Rhodobacter capsulatus SB 1003: one gene and its partner. The protein of the gene in region 1 interacts with the protein of each later gene in a pairwise test. Links are inferred from orthologs where the notes say so. Each region holds a gene or a part of one and is shown in the gene's direction. Other genes may lie near its edges.

Region 1 (5,634 bases):
GCGCTGGAATACGAAAAGCAACTGCGGCATGTGATCGACTACGACAGCTGAGGCCCGCCCAGTTTCAGTCGTGACCGGAGGCTTGCGTGGCACGAGACCGCGACGAGGACTATGCCGGACCGCTGCGCCGCATCCTGATTGCGGTGCTGGCGATCGGGCTTGCCCTTTCCTTCCTTTTGTGGCGCATCGACGGCCCGCGGGTCGAGCGGCTGCGCTCGGCCTTTGTCGACCGTTTCGTGCCGACCTTTGACTGGGCGATGGTGCCGGTGACGAAAGCCCTTGGCATGGTCGAGGGCTTTCAAAGCTACGCCCGTATTTACGAACAGAACCAGGAACTTCGCCGCGAACTTCAGCAGATGAAGGCCTGGAAGGAAGCGGCGGTGCAGCTGGAGCAGCAAAACGCCAAGCTGCTGGCGCAAAATCAGGTGCGGCTCGATCCGAAGCTGACCTCGGTCTCGGGCGTCGTGCTGGCCGACAGCGGCAGCCCGTTCCGGCAATCGGTGCTGCTCAATGTCGGCTCGCGCGATGGCATCGTCGATGGCTGGGCGACGATGGACGGGCTGGGGCTGGTGGGCCGCATTTCCGGCGTCGGCAAGGCGACAAGCCGGGTGGTTCTGCTGACCGACACCGCGTCGCGGGTGCCGGTGACTATCCAGCCCGCCGGGCAGCGCGCGCTGCTGGCGGGGGACAATTCCACCCTGCCGCCCTTGGATTTCCTGGAAAACCCCGATCTGGTGCGGCCGGGCGACCGGGTCGTGACCTCGGGCGATGGCGGGGTGTTCCCGGCCGGGCTGCTGGTCGGTCAGGTCGTGCAGGGGCAGGACCGCCGCTTGCGCGTGCTTCTGGCTGCCGATTACCAACGCCTTGATTTCCTGCGCGTCCTGCGCTCGCATCCGGCCGAGAGGATCACCGATGTCGGACCGCTCGTGCCGCCGCCCGCGGTCGAGCCCCTGCCCCCCGCCGCCGCCGGGGGCGAGGATGGTTGACCCCGTCACCTCGCGCAGGCTGGCGCATGCGGCGCTGTATCTTGGCCTCGTGCTGATCATCCTGTTTCTGCGGATGCTGCCGATCAACCCGGTCTCGGACGGGTTCCCGGGCCCGGACCTGACGCTGGCGCTGACGCTGGCCTGGGTGATGCGCCGCCCCGATTACCTGCCCGCGGCGCTGATCGTCGCGGCCTTCCTGCTGGAAGATTTCATCTATTGGCGCCCGATCGGGCTTTGGACGCTGATCGTTCTGGGCGGCACCGAATTCCTGCGCGCGCGCGAGGAAAGCTCGCGCGATCTGCCCTTCGTGCTCGAAGCGGTGCTGATCGGCTCGGTGATGATCGGCATGCTGCTGGCGAACCGCTTCATCCTTGGGCTGGTGATGGTCGAGCAACCGCCGCTTGGTCGCGAACTTTTGCGCATGCTGGCGACCTTTGTCGCCTATCCTTTCGTCGTGGCGCTCTCGGCGCTGGCCTTCGGGCTGCGCCGCGCCGCGCCGGGCGAGGTCGACGACCTCGGGCGGCCGCTGTGAACGGGGAGAGGACAGGATGCTGAGGGGGCTCAGACGGCGCAGCCAGGCCAATGCGCAGGCCAGCCGCACGACGATCACCCGCCGCGCGCTGATGCTGGGCGGCGCGCAGGCGGCGGTGGTGGCGGCGCTGGGGCTGCGGATGCGGCACATGCAGCTGGAACGCGCCGATGAATTCCGCATGCTGGCCGATGGCAATTCGATCAAGATCCGGCTGATCCCGCCGGCGCGCGGGCTGATCTATGACCGCAACGGCCTGCTGGTCGCGGGCAACGAACAGAATTACCGCGTGACGATGACGCGCGAAGATGCCAAGGACGTGCCCGCGGAACTGGCCGCGCTGCGGAAACTGATCCCGATGAGCGATGCGCAAGCCGCGGATTTGCTGGCGGAAATCGCGCGGCGTCCGCCGAATGCGCCGATCACCATCGCCGACCGGCTGAGCTGGGAGGAATTCTGCTCGGTCTCGATCAACACCCCCGCCCTGCCCGGCGTGACCCCCGAAGTCGGCCTGTCGCGGCATTACCCGCATGGCCCCGATTTCGCGCATGTGCTGGGCTATGTCGGGCCGGTGTCGGATTACGACCTGTCGAAGCTGGAAAACCCCGATCCGCTGCTGCGCATTCCGCGCTTCCAGCTGGGCAAGTCGGGGATCGAGGCGAAGCTGGAGGACGAGCTGCGCGGCACCGCCGGGCAGCGCCGGGTCGAGGTGAATTCCGCCGGGCGCGAGATGCGCGAACTCAGCCGCCGCGAGGGCGATCCGGGCGTGGCCCTGCAGCTGACGCTGGATGCGCGGCTGCAGAATTTCGCGCTGCAACGGCTGGCGGGGGAAAGCGCCGCCGCGGTGGTGATGGATGTGACGAACGGCGACATCATGGCCATCGCCTCGGCGCCGTCCTTTGACCCGAACCTGTTCGTGCGCGGCATTTCCGGCGCCGATTACACCGCGCTGATGGAAAACGACCACCGGCCGCTGGCCGACAAGACGGTGCAGGGCGTCTATCCGCCCGGCTCGACCTTCAAGCTGGTGACGCTGCTTGCCGCGCTCGAAGCCGGGGTCATCAGCCCCGAGGAAACCGTCTATTGCCCGGGCTACATGACCGTGGGCGGGCGGCGCTTTGGCTGCTGGAAGCATTCGGGCCACGGCCGGGTGAATGCGGTCTACAGTCTCGAACAAAGCTGCGACACCTATTACTACGAGGTCTCGCAGCGTGTCGGCATCGAGGCGATCGCGGCGATGGCGCGGCGGCTGGGCATCGGCGTCAAGCATGACCTGCCGATGTCGGCGGTGGCCGAGGGCAATGCGCCCACGAAGGACTGGAAGCTGAAGCGGCACGGCAAGGACTGGCTGATCGGCGACACGATCAACGCCTCGATCGGTCAGGGCTATGTGCTGGCCTCGCCGTTGCAACTGGCCGTGATGGTGTCGCGCGTCGCCTCGGGGCGGGCGGTGGTGCCGCGGCTGGTGCGGGCGCGCAACGGGATCGAGGTCACCGCCCCCGAGGCCCCGGCGCTCGACATCGATCCGGCGCATCTGGCCGTGGCGCGGCGCGGCATGTGGGCGGTGGTGAACGGCTCGCACGGGACCGCGGGCGGTTCCAAGGTCGTCACGCAGGAATGGCTGATGGCGGGCAAGACCGGCACCTCGCAGGTGCGCTCGGCCGTGGTCAACAACAAGGCCGTGCCCTGGGAACAGCGCGACCATGCGCTGTTCGTCTGTTTCGCGCCGGTTGGCGATCCGAAATATGCGGTGTCGCTGATCGTCGAACATGGCGGTGGCGGCTCGGCCGCGGCGGCGCCGATCGCGCGCGACATCCTGCTGTTTGCGCTGGCGGGCGGGCTGCCGCCGCTGGCCGCCTATCCGGCCGCGCAGCGCGAGACGGTGAAAAGCCGGTTCGAGGGGCTGGACCTGATCGATCCGGCGCAATTCGCCGCGCCGACCCGTGGCCGGGCCTGAGGGGGCGCGATGAGTTACCTTGAAAACAATCTCAAGACGATCCCCTCCGGGCCGACGAAGATCCTGTTCCTGAACTGGCCGCTGATCTTCCTGTTGACCGCGGTGGCGGGGACCGGCTTTCTGATGCTCTATTCGGTCGCCGGGGGAAACCTGGAAACCTGGGCCGAGCCGCAGATGAAGCGTTTCGGCGTCGGGCTGGTGGCGATGATCGCGGTCGGGCTGACGCCGATCTGGTTCTGGCGCAATGTCTCGGGGGTGATCTACACGATCGCGCTGTTGCTGCTGCTGGCGGTGGAATTCGTCGGCGACATCGGGATGGGGGCGCAGCGCTGGCTGGATCTTGGACCCTTGCGGCTGCAACCCTCGGAAATCATGAAGATCGGTCTGGTGATGCTGCTGGCCGCCTATTACGACTGGCTGCCCGCCGAAAAGGTTTCAAGCCCGATCTGGGTGGCGCTGCCGGTGGCGCTGATCCTGATGCCGACCTTTCTGGTGCTGACCCAGCCCGATCTGGGCACGGCGGTGATGCTGACCTTGGGCGGCGGTTTCGTGATGTTCGCGGCCGGCGTCAGCCTTTGGTACTTCGGCACCATCATTGCGATTGTCGTGGGGCTGGTGGCGACCGTGCTGGAAAGCCGCGGCACCTCGTGGCAGCTGCTGCACGACTATCAGTTCAAGCGCATCGACACCTTCCTTGACCCTTCCGCCGATCCCTTGGGCGCGGGCTACAACATCATGCAGGCGCAGATCGCGCTGGGCTCCGGCGGCTGGTCGGGGCGGGGCTACATGCAGGGCACGCAAAGCCATCTGAACTTCCTGCCGGAAAAGCACACCGACTTCATCTTCACCACGCTGGCCGAGGAATTCGGCTTCATCGGCGCCTTTGGGCTTTTGTCGCTTTATGTCGGCATCATCGCTTTCGCGACCTATACGGCGCTTTCGACCAAGGACCGCTATGCCTCGCTCGTCTCGCTGGGCGTCGCGGGGACGTTCTTTTTCTTCTTCGCCATCAACATGGGGATGGTGATGGGGCTGATGCCGGTGGTGGGGGTGCCGCTGCCGATGGTCAGCTATGGCGGCACGGCGATGATGATCCTGCTTGCCGCCTTCGGCCTTGTGCAAAGCGCCCATGTCCACCGACCGAGGTAAATCATGCTGACCGTCCTTTTCGCCGACCGGACCCAGAACTGGCCCGCCTATGAGGGGGCGTTGACCGCGGCCCTGGCCGAGGCCGGGATTGCCGCGCGGCTGGTGCTGCCGCCGGTCGATCCGGGATCGGTCGATTACATCGTCTACAGCCCGCGTGGCCCGGTGCAGGATTTCACCGCCTACACGCGCACGAAAGCGGTGCTGAGCCTTTGGGCCGGGGTGGAACGCGTCGTGGGCAACCCGACGCTGACGCAGCCCCTGTGCCGGATGGTCGATCAGGGGCTGGAGCGTGGCATGGTCGAATGGGTGACGGGCCATGTGCTGCGCGCCCATCTGAACATCGATTTTTTCCTGTCGCATCAGGACGGTATCTGGCGGCAGGCGGGCCATGTGCCGCCCTTGGCGCAAGATCGTTCGGTCGTGGTGCTGGGCCTTGGCGCTTTGGGTGGCGCCTGTGCGACGACGCTGGCGGCGCTTGGCTTCCAGGTGACGGGCTGGAGCCGGACGCCGAAGACCCTGCCCGGGATCACCTGCCTTTCGGGCGCCGAGGGTCTGCGCGCGGCGCTGTCACGCGCCGAGATCCTGGTCACCGTGCTGCCGAACACGCCCGAGACGACCGATCTTCTGAATGCCGAAACGCTGGCGCTGCTGCCCCGTGGCGCGGCGATCCTGAACCCCGGCCGCGGCACGCTGATTGACGATGCGGCGCTGCTGGCGGCGCTGGAGACCGGGCAGATCGGCCATGCGACGCTCGATGTGTTCCGGGTGGAACCGCTGCCGCCCGAACATCCCTATTGGGCGCATCCGAAGGTGACCGTCACCCCGCATATCGCGGCCGAGACCCGCCCGGCCTCGGCCGCGCGGGTGATTGCGGAAAACATCCGCCGTTTCGAGGCGGGCGAGGCGCCGTTGCATCTGGTCGATCGCACCCGCGGCTATTGAGGCCGAAAGCGGGGATCAGAGCTTCGGCGCGTTCACACCAAGCTGCGCGCACAGCGCGGCGAAGGGCGCTT
Region 2 (5,065 bases), 1.4 Mb from region 1 along the record:
GGCAGGGGCTGTCGTCATGGGGCGGGCGTAACGCCCGGGCGCGGCCCTGTCCACGGCAATGTGAGCCGTGCCCCGGTGACGCCGGGCCGCAGCCCTGCTAGAAAGGCGCATGACGCCGACTGACCTTCTCTTCGACGCGGGCTTCCTGACCGCCGCCGCCACCGCCTTTCTGGCCGGAGTGCTGTCGTTTCTCAGCCCCTGCGTGCTGCCGATCGTGCCGCCCTATCTGGCCTATATGGGCGGGGTGACGGTCAGCGACATGGGCGCGGGCCGCCCCGCCGCGCGCGGGCCGGTGCTGCTGGCGGCGCTGTTCTTCGTGCTTGGCCTGTCGACCGTGTTCCTGATGATGGGGCTGGGGGCCTCGGCGCTGGGGCAGGCTTTGGGCGCGTGGAAGGACACTCTCGCCAAGGTCTCGGGCCTTGTGGTGATGATCTTCGGCGCGCATTTCATCGGCGTCTATCGAATCGGCTTTCTCGACCGCGAGATGCGCTTTGACACCGGCGATCAGGGCGGCTCGGCGCTTGGCGCCTATCTGCTGGGCCTGGCCTTCGCCTTCGGCTGGACGCCCTGCCTTGGCCCGGTTCTGGGCACGATCGCCTCGATGGCGATGGCCGAGGGCACGATCGGCCGCGGCATGGGCCTTTTGTCCGCCTATGCCGCCGGGCTGGGCCTGCCCTTCCTGATCGTGGCCGCCTTCTTTCCCAGCCTCGGCGGGGCGTTGGCCTTCATGCGCCGCAACATGGGCCGGATCGAGAAGATCTCGGGCCTGCTGCTCTGGACGATCGGGCTGATGATGCTGACCGGGCAGCTCTCGGATCTGTCGTTCTGGCTGCTTGACACCTTCCCGGCGCTGGCGGAGCTGGGCTGATCCCGGCGGGTTCCCGCGGGCGTTTCGTGGTATACAGGAACTTGCTTTGACCCGATCTGCGCCCCGCGCTATAGGGGCGGCAACGGGCCAGATGGCCTTTGGGGGTGCTCCTTGATCCGCTTCATCCTGTCTTCGCTCGGGGGGGTCTTCTCCTGGATCGTCACCGCGCTGTTCTTTGTCGCGCTGACCATCGGCGGCATCTTCTACATGTATTCGCGCAACCTGCCGAGCCATGAGCAGCTGGCGCAATACACGCCGAAGACGATCAGCCGGATCTATTCGGGCGAGGGCCGATTGATCGACGAATTCGCCCAGGAACGCCGGATTTTCGTGCCGATCCAGGACATTCCCGACATCGTCAAGGAAGCCTTCGTCTCGGCCGAGGATCAGAACTTCTACATCCACAAGGGCTATGACGCGCAGGGCATGGTGGCCGCGCTTTACGCCGCGGTGAAATCGGGCGGGCGCGACATGCGCGGGGCCTCGACGATCACGCAGCAGGTGATGAAGAACTTCCTGCTCGACGGCTCGCGCTCGGCCGAGCGCAAGATCAAGGAGCTGATCCTCGCCTCGCGCGTCGAACAGGCCTTGTCCAAGGATCGGATCCTTGAGCTTTATCTGAACGAGATCTTCCTCGGGCAGAATTCCTATGGCGTCGCCGCCGCGGCCCAGACCTATTTCAACAAGCCGCTGACCGCGCTGACCATTTCCGAGGCCGCCTATCTGGCGGCGCTGCCTAAGAAACCGGCCGAGCTGCATCCGGTGCGCAACTACGAAGAGGCGCGGCTGCGGCGCAACTACGTGCTGCGGCGGTTGTTCGAGGACGGTCACATCACGAAAGCGCAGATGGAGGCCGAACAGGCGACCGAGCTGCGGTCCGTGCAGCGCGGCGATTACGAGACCTTCCGTCAGGCGCTGCCGCCGCGCGACTATTTCACCGACGAGATCCGTCGGCAGCTGTCGAAAAGCTTCGGACAGGATGAATTCTTCGGCGGCGGTCTGACGATCCGGGCGACGGTGGACCCGAAGCTGCAGCGGCAGGCGGCAAAGGCGCTGCAGGAGGCTTTGGAGAAATACGACCGCGGTCAGGGCGTCTGGCGCGGCACCGGGGTGCGGATTGCCGCCGACAAGCTGGGCGACGCGGCGGGCTGGCGCGCGGCGCTGGCCGCGGTGCCGACCGACAAGGCGCCGCGCGATGTTGAAGGCTGGCATGTGGCGGTGGTGCTGGAGCTGACCGACAAGGAGGCCCGCATCGGCATCGAGGGGGTGGACGAAGACGCGGACGGCCACTGGATCCCGGCCAATGACGTGACCTGGGCGCGCAAGCGGCTGGCGGATGGCAAGCTGGGGCCGCGGGCGAAACGGGCCTCGGATCTGGTCGATGTCGGCGATGTCGTGCTGGTGCGGGCGGTGACGAAGGACGAGGACGGCAGTTTCCTGCGCTGGTCGCTGCGGCAGGTGCCGGTGGTCGGCGGGGCCTTTGTCGCGATGGACGTGCATACCGGGCGCGTGCTGGCGATGCAGGGCGGCTTTTCCTATCAGGCCTCGGTCTTCAACCGCGCGACGCAGGCGATGCGGCAGCCCGGCTCGAACTTCAAGCCCTTCGTCTATGCGGCGGCGCTCGACAGCGGCTTCAGCCCGGAAACGATCGTCGTCGATGCGCCGATCGAGGTGGACACGCCGCAGGGCCTGTGGCGGCCGAAGAACGCCTCGAACAAATATTACGGGCCGACGCCGTTGCGCACGGGGCTTGAGCAGAGCCGGAACCTGATGACGGTGCGGATCGCGCAGGAAGTCGGCATGGATGTGGTGGCGGGCTATGCCGAACGCTTCGGGGTCTATGATCCGATGGGGCAGTTCCTGGCCAATTCGCTCGGCTCGCAGGAAACCACGATGTACAAGCTGATCTCGGCCTATGCGATGTTCGCCAATGGCGGGCAGCGGGTGGAGCCGACGCTGGTCGACCGGGTGCAGGACCGCTGGGGGCGGACGATCTATCGCCATGACGCGACGACGACCTGCCCGGATTGCGGCAATCCCGACCTGTCCGCGGGGCTGGGGCCGCGGGTGCGCTCGGACCGGGAACAGGTGATCAATGCGATCACCGCCTATCAGATGATCTCGCTGATGGAAGGCGCGGTGAAGCGCGGCACCGGGACCGGGGTCAACCTGCCGGTGCCGGTGGCGGGCAAGACCGGGACGACGAATGACGCGAAAGACGTGTGGTTCACCGGCTTCACCTCGAACATCGTGGCCTCGTGCTACATGGGCTATGACCAGCCGCGCACGTTGGGGCCGGGGGCTTACGGCGGCACGCTTTGCGTGCCGGTGTTCAACGAGTTCATGCAGGAAGCGGTGAAGGATTACGGCGGCGCGGCCTTCAAGGTGCCGCCGGGGGGCTATTGGCAGAAATACAACCGCTTCACCGGCGAGAAGCTGCCCGATGACGCCACCGGCGATTTCGTGCAGGCGGAATATCTGCGCGAGGGCCAGGAGATGCGCTCGCTTGGGCAGATCGTCGATGGCGGCTTTGCGATGGGCGAGAACCTGCCGCTGTTCGCGCAGGGCGAGACCGACACCGACACGACGGCGGTGACGACCTCGACCGGGGAACAGCGGGTGATCCCGAAGAAGGCGACCTTCGGATCCCTGTCCGCGGGCGGTCTTTACTAAGGGATTTCGCCGAGGCGATGCCTCGGCGACCCGCCGGGGGCCCCCGGGACCCCCGGGATCTTTGGCCCCAGGTGAAAGCCGCCCGGGCCGCCGGTGATCCGGGGCCCCGCATGCGCGCCCCGGCTTTTTCTTGGCGCAAATACGCCGGGGGTGCGGGGCCGCGCCCGGGTCGCCGCGCCTGCGCGGCGAAATTCCTCTCCGCCATCGGCCGATCCGTGCGGCGCTCTGCGCGCCGTTGCCGCCCTTGGCGGAGGCCAAGCCGAAAAAGGGGCCCCGCAGGGCCCCAGGTTTCGCGACGATGCGAAGGGAGGTCAGTGACCATAGACCGCGCGATGCGCGAGGTCTTCGGCATCTTGCGGCGAAATCCCCAGATCGCGGCTCAGCCGCGGGCTCAGCCGGGCGATCTCGTCGCGGGTGCGGCGATAGCGGGCGTGACGTTCGGCAGAAGCGATCAGGCGGGAGAGGAGGCGTTTCATCTTTCAGGTCCAGGTGGTCAGTTTTCTTGACCGGAAGATGCGCTTTTCGGGCATCTCCCGCAACCGACGTTCCGGCAATGCCGCGATGCGGCACCTGCAACGGTTGTCTGCGCCGCACCCCCGCCATGCAAAAGGGGCAGCCCTGCGGCTGCCCCCTGAAACGGTCCGGATCTTGCGATCAGATCAGCTTGCCCATCGCCACGGCGGTATCCGACATGCGGTTCGAGAAGCCCCATTCGTTGTCGTACCAGGTCAGGATGCGCACCATCGTGCCGTCCATCACCTTGGTCTGATCCATGTGGAAGACCGAGGAATGCGGGTCGTGGTTGAAGTCCGACGAGACATTCGGCTGGTCGGTGAAGCCGAGCACGCCTTTGAGCGGGCCATTGGCGGCGGCGCGGATCGCGTCATTCACCTCGGCGACGGTGGTGGCGCGCTTGGCTTCGAACACGAGATCGACGACCGAGACATTCGGCGTCGGCACGCGGATGGCGACGCCGTCAAGCTTGCCCTTGAGTTCCGGCAGCACGAGGCCGACGGCCTTGGCGGCGCCGGTCGAGGTCGGGATCATGCTCAGCGCGGCGGCGCGGGCGCGGTAGAGATCCTTGTGCATCGTGTCGAGCGTCGGCTGGTCGCCGGTGTAGCTGTGGATCGTCGTCATGAAGCCCTTTTCGATGCCGATCGCATCGTTGAGGACCTTGGCCACCGGCGAGAGGCAGTTCGTGGTGCAGGACGCGTTCGAAACGATGATGTCATCTTTCGTCAGCGTGTCGTGGTTGACGCCGAAGACGATGGTCTTGTCGGCATTGTCGCCCGGCGCCGAGATCAGCACGCGTTTCGAGCCGTTTTGCAGGTGGGCGGCGCATTTTTCCTTGGAGGTGAAGATGCCGGTGCATTCCATCGCCACATCGACATTGCCCCAGGGCAGTTCGGCCGGGTTGCGGATCGCGGTGACCTTGATCGGGCCGCGGCCGACGTCGATCCAGTCTTCGCCGGTCGTCACCGTGGCCGGGAAACGGCCGTGAACGCTGTCGAACCGCAGCAGGTG

The links. Proteins that work in one complex are often made in the same cells at the same time.
Region 2: the proteins of mrdA (region 1) and RCAP_RS10705 interact in binary tests that used the Escherichia coli proteins (3 or more experiments, as listed by UniProt). The link is inferred for Rhodobacter capsulatus SB 1003 from one-to-one orthologs.

The regions. Positions count from the first base shown.
Region 1 is NC_014034.1:880,259-885,892, reverse strand. The notes cover bases 1,066-4,003. They hold mrdA (penicillin-binding protein 2), read left to right. Parts: upstream 1,066-1,534; coding sequence 1,535-3,472; downstream 3,473-4,003. Other genes in these bases: rodA (rod shape-determining protein RodA), read left to right, coding at 3,482-4,003; RCAP_RS04015 (hypothetical protein), read left to right, coding at 1,066-1,518. Also shown: RCAP_RS04025 (rod shape-determining protein), read left to right, coding at 1-51; rod shape-determining protein MreC, read left to right, coding at 87-986; more of RCAP_RS04015, read left to right, coding at 979-1,065; more of rodA, read left to right, coding at 4,004-4,621; RCAP_RS04000 (2-hydroxyacid dehydrogenase), read left to right, coding at 4,625-5,563; hisG (ATP phosphoribosyltransferase), read right to left, coding at 5,579-5,634. UniProt on the Escherichia coli protein: Catalyzes cross-linking of the peptidoglycan cell wall. Responsible for the determination of the rod shape of the cell. Is probably required for lateral peptidoglycan synthesis and maintenance of the correct diameter during lateral and centripetal growth.
Region 2 is NC_014034.1:2,328,813-2,333,877, reverse strand. Bases 605-3,760 are described here. They hold RCAP_RS10705 (penicillin-binding protein 1A), read left to right. Parts: upstream 605-979; coding sequence 980-3,541; downstream 3,542-3,760. Other genes in these bases: RCAP_RS10710 (cytochrome c biogenesis CcdA family protein), read left to right, coding at 605-868. In the rest of the region: RCAP_RS10715 (sulfurtransferase TusA family protein), read right to left, coding at 1-18; more of RCAP_RS10710, read left to right, coding at 110-604; RCAP_RS18960 (DUF1127 domain-containing protein), read right to left, coding at 3,853-4,017; gap (type I glyceraldehyde-3-phosphate dehydrogenase), read right to left, coding at 4,196-5,065. UniProt on the Escherichia coli protein: Cell wall formation. Synthesis of cross-linked peptidoglycan from the lipid intermediates.